DNA from 2 places in the Streptomyces sp. NPDC048277 genome. Region 2 is predicted to be linked to the other one. Evidence: riboswitches for the same ligand, from Rfam matches in the RefSeq annotation. Region 2 holds a riboswitch; the other holds the start of a gene.
What was found. Region 2 has a riboswitch for glycine ahead of gcvT (glycine cleavage system aminomethyltransferase GcvT). Riboswitches for the same ligand answer to the same signal wherever they lie in the genome.
Positions count from the first base shown of each region.

Region 1: another riboswitch for glycine. It lies ahead of gcvP (aminomethyl-transferring glycine dehydrogenase); the one in region 2 lies ahead of gcvT (glycine cleavage system aminomethyltransferase GcvT).

Region 1 is NZ_JBEZLQ010000021.1:9,318-12,716, reverse strand. Features, by position in the region: gene gcvP (aminomethyl-transferring glycine dehydrogenase) at 1-1,481, opposite strand, end outside; glycine riboswitch at 1,656-1,749, opposite strand; gene AB0D85_RS36025 (PRC-barrel domain-containing protein) at 1,864-2,244, shown strand; gene AB0D85_RS36020 (DNA polymerase IV) at 2,330-3,399, opposite strand, start outside.
Region 2 is NZ_JBEZLQ010000039.1:55,857-59,255, reverse strand. Features, by position in the region: gene AB0D85_RS47880 (enhanced serine sensitivity protein SseB) at 1-344, opposite strand, end outside; gene AB0D85_RS47875 (AAA family ATPase) at 421-1,101, opposite strand; glycine riboswitch at 1,264-1,358, shown strand; gene gcvT (glycine cleavage system aminomethyltransferase GcvT) at 1,521-2,639, shown strand; gene gcvH (glycine cleavage system protein GcvH) at 2,738-3,115, shown strand; gene glyA (serine hydroxymethyltransferase) at 3,154-3,399, shown strand, end outside.

The DNA.
Region 1 (3,399 bases), on a different contig from region 2:
CGCAGGTAGCGGAGCATCGCGGTCTCGGAACGGTGGTCGTGGAAGACGGGGTGGCCCAGGAAGCCGTCGGCGCGCAGCAGCGCCTCGGGCAGGGTGTCCTCGGCGGCCGCGTCCAGCGCCTCGACGTCGCCCTCGACCCCGAACGCCGTCCACACGGCGCCGAGCTGAGCGCGGGTGGTGGTCTCGTCGCAGGCCATGGAGACGTGGTCGGCGTCGACGAGCCGCAGGTTGACCCCGCCCTGCCGGGCGGCGGCGACGATCTCGGCGGCCTTGCCGGGCACGCGCGCGGTGAGGGTGTCGAAGTAGGCGCCGTGCACGATCCCGACCCCGCCGGCCTTCAGCCCGGCGGCGAGGATCGTGGCGTACCGGTGGGTGCGCCGCGCGATGGCCCTGAGCCCGTCGGGCCCGTGGTAGACGGCGTACATGCCGGCCATCACGGCGAGCAGCACCTGCGCGGTGCAGATGTTGCTGGTGGCCTTCTCGCGGCGGATGTGCTGCTCACGGGTCTGCAGGGCCAGCCGGTAGGCCCTGTGCCCGTCGGCGTCCACGGACACGCCCACGAGCCGCCCGGGCAGGCTGCGGGCGAACTTCTCGCGGACCGCCATGTAACCGGCGTGCGGCCCGCCGAAGCCCATCGGCACGCCGAACCGCTGGGTCGTGCCGACGGCGATGTCGGCGCCGAGTTCACCCGGCGAGGTCAGCAGGGTCAGCGCGAGCAGATCGGCGGCGACGGTGACGAGCGCGCCCAGCTCGTGCGCCTGCTCGACGATCGGCCTGATGTCGCGTACGGCACCGGAGGCGCCGGGGTACTGGACGAGCACGCCGTTGATCTCACGCGCGGCGAGCTCCGCCGGAATGCCGTCGCCGAGGTCGGCGACGACGACCTCCACGCCCGTCGGCTCGGCCCGGGTCCGGATGACGGCGACGGTCTGCGGCAGCGCGTCCGCGTCGATGACGAAGACGCCGTTCTTGTTCTTGCCCATGCGCAGCGACAGGGCCATGGCCTCGGCGGCGGCCGTGCCCTCGTCGAGCAGCGAGGCACCGGAGGTGGGCAGCCCGGTGAGGTCGGCGACCATGGTCTGGAAGTTCAGCAGGGCCTCGAGGCGCCCCTGGGAGATCTCCGGCTGGTACGGGGTGTAGGCCGTGTACCAGGCGGGGTTCTCCATGACGTTGCGCAGGATGACGGGCGGGGTGAAGGTCCCGTAGTACCCGAGGCCGATCATCGAGTCGAGCACCTGGTTGCGATCGGCGAGCGACCGCAGCTCGGCCAGCACCTCGGCCTCGGTACGCGCGCCCGGCAGCTCCAGGGAGTCGGCGTTCTTGATCACGTCCGGCACGGCGGCGGCGGTCAGCTCGTCCAGCGAGCCGTACCCGACCTGGGCGAGCATCTTCGCCCGGGCCTCGTCATCGGGCCCGATGTGACGCTGCTCGAACGGAATCCCCTGTTCGAGTTCGGAAAGCGAAGGGCGGTGGGCGGTCATTGCGGAGGCCTCCTGGTCTGAACGCGACCTTCGAGGGGCACCCGGCATGGGTACCCCGACGGCCTCCCCCTCTGTCATCTCAACCTGAGAGTTTCACCGGACGCCCGTGGGCTCCGGCTTTCACCGTCGGTGAGGGCGGACGCCGTCGACATCCGCCCTGCTTTCCAGAGTGACCTCGTCCGTGCGGTACGTGGGCCTGAGAGATTCCGGGGAGGATTTGCTCCTTCGGCGCCTCCGGTTGTCCGGAGGACTCTCCCGCACGGGGTCAGCAGCCGTCTGCCAGCCTACCAGCGAGGGCAACGCACGGGCCTTCGAGTGGCCGCCTCCTTGAATGTGCTCTTTTGTAGTGCTTACGGATGAGTTGCGACCAAGTGGAGGGCCCGTGCAGACCGACATCGATCCGCGCAACCTGATCGGCCGCAAGGCGTTCGACCGCAACGGCACGAAGATCGGCACGATCGACGAGGTGTACCTCGACGACGCGACCGGTGTGCCGGAGTGGGCGGCCATACGCACCGGCCTGTTCTCCCGGGACGCCTTCGTGCCCCTGGAGCCCAGCGAACTGGTCGAGGGCACCCTCCAGGTCCCCTTCGACCGCGCCCTGATCAAAGACGCCCCCGACTTCGGCGTGGGCCGCCATCTGTCCCCGGAGCAGGAGCTCCAGCTCTACCACCACTACGGCCTGGACACGACCGCACCACCCCCGCACCACCCGGACCACGACTTCGGCAAACTGGCGGGAACGGAGGACGCGGGGGCGTGAGCGCCGAAGGTGGGTGCGCTGCTGTCGGTCGCCTGCGGGCCGGTGGGGGCTGGTCGCGCAGTTCCCCGCGCCCCTGACGGGGCGCTCACCGCACCCCCTGTCCTCCCGGCACCAGTGGCAAAGGGTCCGTCGGCTCCAGCCCAGGGTCATCGACCCGGAAAGTCCGTACCCTCCCCGGCTCCGAGGACCCCGGCGTCTCGAAGCGCACCGTCACCCTCCCCAGTCCACTCCCCTGCACCCATCCGTGTCCGTACTCCGCGTGCCGTACGTCGTGCCCTGCCGGCCATCGCCGCTCGGCCACCGCCTCCTGCTCGGCGACCGGCTCGGGCACGGCCTCCGCCGCCAGGACGTCCACCCCCTCCCCGGCCGCCGCCTGCGCGAACAGATCCTCCTGCGTGTAGTCGGCCAGCCCCGACACCCCCACCCCCAGCAACCGCACACCCCCCGTCGTGTCCACCGAGTCCAGCAACCGCGCAGCCGCCTCCCGCACCACGGCCGGATCGTCGGTGGGCCCCCGGAGCGTCTCCGACCGGGTGAGCGTCGAGAAGTCGTACCGCCGCACCTTCAGCACGATGGTCCGCCCCGACAGCCCGGCCCCCCGCAGCCGCCGTACACACCGGTCGGCCAGCCGCTGCACTTCCAGCCCCACCCGCAGCCGGTCATGGATGTCCACGTCGTACGTGTCCTCGACGGACACCGACTTGGTCTCCCGCTCGGCCACCACGGGCCGCTCGTCGTGCGCCAGGGCCATCGCGTACAGCGCGTGCCCGTGCGCCTTCCCCAGCAGCCGTACGAGCTCGTCCTCCCCCGCCTCGGCGATCTCCTCGACCGTGCTGATCCCGGCCCGCCGCAGGTGGTCCCCCGTCGCCGGCCCCACCCCCGGCAGGGTCCGTACCGACAGCGGTCCCAGCAGCGCCCGCTCCGTGCCCGGCTCGATCAGCACCAGCCCGTCCGGCTTGGCCCGCTCGGAGGCGATCTTCGCGAGCATCTTGGAGGCGGCCAGCCCCACCGACCCGGTGAGCGCCGTGACCGCCCGTATGTCCGCGCGGAGCTTCTGCCCGGCCAGCCGTGCCGACGCCTCGTCCCAGGCCGCCCCACCGGCCTCCAGGTCCACGAACGCCTCGTCCAGGCTCAGCGGCTCCACCAGCGGCGACA
Region 2 (3,399 bases):
GGCGGCAGGCCGCGGGCGAACTCGACGGCGGGGGCGATCGTGTACGACAGATGGTTGCCGACCACCAGCCGGAACTGCTCCTCGGAGCTGAAGACCGGGACGTACACCCGGCCCTCGATCTCCGTGGTGGGCAGGTCCAGCGGACCGCTGTGCGGGCCGCCGCCCTCGGGCAACGGGATCCACAGGAAGCTCCGGCTCAGTACCTCGATGAGCCGGGCCGCCGCCGCGGGCACGCCGAGGGAGGCCGACAGCACCTCCTCCAGTTCGTTGCCGGGCCAACCGCCGTGCGGGTGGGGGTGCGCCTGTGCCGGGAAGTCCGCGGGAATGTCCGCCGGGAAGTCCATCTGCCTACCGCCTGCTGGAAACCGCTGCTGAGGTTGAAAAGGCTAGCGGGTGACACCGACAAAACCAGCAGCCGATTCAGCACTCGAAGGCGATCCGGTGCAGCACGTCCGCCGCGTCCCGGTCGAGGAGCACCGCCGAGCCGACGCCCTCGGGCAGGTCCCCCCGCTCCGCCGAGCGCAGCAGCCGGCCCGCGGACCGGCGGTGGCGCAGGAAGGCGTACCGGGAGACGCCCCGGCCGCGCTCGCGCTGGCCGTCCAGTGCCGCGCCCGGTGTGACGTCCAGGAGGAGCAGGTGCAGGGTGCCGTCGCGGCGGCGGGCCTCGCGGGCCAGCCAGTCGCGCACCCAGGCCTGCGTACCGCAGTCGTGCACGACCACGCCCTCGCCGGTGCGCAGGGCGCGGCGCAGTCCGGCGTAGTGGGCGAGGCGGACCAGCGGGCGGTAGAGGGCGTACGGCAGGAAGCGGGCCAGGCGGGCGTCCCAGCGGTCGCGGGTGTCCTGGGAGTCGATCCGTATGCCCTGGACGGTGCGGTGCATCAGGGTGGACTTGCCGCTGCCGGGCAGCCCGGTGACCACGACCAGGTCACGGGGGCCGAAGAGCAGGCCGTGCGGGCTGCGGCCCGCGCGGTCGCGCAGGTCGCGGACGACCCTTGCCGGGAGCTCGCCGCACCGCTCGCGGGCCGGGGCCGTCGGCTGCTCGGGCAGGGCGATGCCTGTCGTCGTCGCGTACGTCGTCGCGTATGCCGTGGTCCTTGTCACCGTGATCGTCCTCTCCGGGGGTTCAGGAAAGGTTCTCCCCGCTTAATGTAAAGAGAAGGTAATGCACGGTGTCTCGCGGTTCGGTTCGCTTCCCGCCACAGCCCTGTCACAAAGGTCCGCCGGGCATGCAATGATGTGCGCGCCAACTGCATACCGGCCGTTTGAATCCGCGCGGGAGAGTCCCCGGTCTTCACCGGGGCGCCGAAGGAGCAAGTCCCTCCCTTGAATCTCTCAGGCCCCGTTACCGCGCGGGCGAGGCACATCTGAAAAGCGGGCCGCTGTGTCAGTGGCTCCACCCAAGGTGCAAGCCGTGATCACTCCCGTGGTCAGGGCGAACCTCTCAGGTTCCGATGACAGATGGGGAGGAACGACCTCGCCCGTTCTGTCATGCCCTCTGGGCCCTTGGGAGACGACCGACCGTGAGCAGTAACGAACCCCGCCGGACCGCGCTCGATGCCCTGCATCGCTCGCTCGGCGCGACCATGACCGACTTCGCCGGCTGGGACATGCCCCTGCGCTACGGCTCCGAGCGTGACGAGCATGTCGCCGTGCGGACCAGGGCCGGGCTCTTCGACCTCTCCCACATGGGCGAGATCACCGTGACCGGCCCGCAGGCGGCCGGCCTGCTGAACCACGCCCTGGTGGGGAACATCGCCTCCGTCGGCGTGGGCCGCGCCCGCTACACCATGATCTGCCGGACCGACGGCGGCATCCTGGACGACCTGATCGTCTACCGGCTGGCGGAGACGGAGTACCTGGTCGTCGCCAACGCCTCCAACGCCCAGGTGGTCCTCGACGCGCTCGTCGAGCGGTCCGCCGGCTTCGACGCCGAGGTGCGGGACGACCGGGACGCGTACGCGCTGATCGCCGTCCAGGGCCCCGAGTCGCCCGGGATCCTGAAGTCGCTGACCGACGCCGACCTGGACGGCCTGAAGTACTACGCCGGACTGCCCGGCACCGTCGCCGACGTCCCGGCGCTGATCGCGCGCACCGGCTACACCGGCGAGGACGGCTTCGAACTGTTCGTGAAGCCGGAGCACGCGGTGGAGCTGTGGCAGGCGCTGACCGAGGCGGGATCCCCGGTCGGTCTGGTGCCCTGCGGCCTGTCCTGCCGGGACACCCTGCGCCTGGAGGCGGGCATGCCGCTGTACGGGCACGAGCTCAGCACCGGGCTGACCCCCTTCGACGCCGGGCTCGGCCGGGTGGTGAAGTTCGAGAAGGAGGGCGACTTCGTGGGGCGCGAGGCGCTCGCCGAGGCGGCCGCCCGCTCCGCGAAGAACCCCCCGCGCGTGCTCGTCGGCCTGGTCGCCGAGGGCCGTCGCATCCCGCGCGCCGGGTACCCGGTGGTCGCCGCCGGCGCGGTGATCGGCGAGGTCACCTCCGGAGCGCCCTCCCCCACCCTCGGCAGGCCGATCGCCATGGCGTACGTCGACGCGGCGCACGCGGCGCCGGGCACGGCGGGCGTCGGCGTGGACATCCGGGGCAGCCACGAGCCGTACGAGGTCGTGGCGCTGCCCTTCTACAAGCGCCAGAAGTAGCCGCTGGGCGTGACCCGGCGCACATCACCGCTGGTCACGCACGTTTCCAGCAGTACCCCCTGCACCAGCACTCCCCCGAGTACAGGAGAATTCAGGCCATGAGCAACCCCCAGCAGCTGCGTTTCAGCAAGGAGCACGAGTGGCTGTCGGCCGCCGAGGACGGCGTGGCGACGGTCGGCATCACGGAGCACGCGGCCAACGCGCTCGGTGACGTCGTCTTCGTCCAGCTCCCGGCGGTCGGCGACACGGTGACCGCGGGCGAGTCCTGCGGCGAGCTGGAGTCGACCAAGTCCGTGTCCGACCTGTACGCGCCGGTCACCGGTGAGATCACCGCGGTCAACGAGGACGTCGTCGAGGACCCGTCCCTGGTGAACTCGGCCCCCTTCGAGGGCGGCTGGCTGTTCAGGGTGCGCGTCACGGACGAGCCGGGCGACCTGCTCTCCGCCGACGAGTACACCGCCTTCACCGCCGGCTGAGAGCCGCCGCGGACCCCGGCCTAGGAGTCGTACAACAGATGTCCGTTCTGAACACGCCCCTGCACGAGCTCGACCCCGAGGTAGCCGCCGCGGTCGACGCCGAGCTGGAGCGCCAGCAGTCCACCCTGGAGATGATCGCCTCGGAGAACTTCGCTCCGGTCGCGGTCATGGAGGCGCAGGGCTCGGTCCTCACCAACAAGTACGCCGAGGGCTACCCGGGCCGCCGCTACTACGGCGGCTGCGAGCACGTCGACGTCACCGAACAGATCGCCATCGACCGGGTG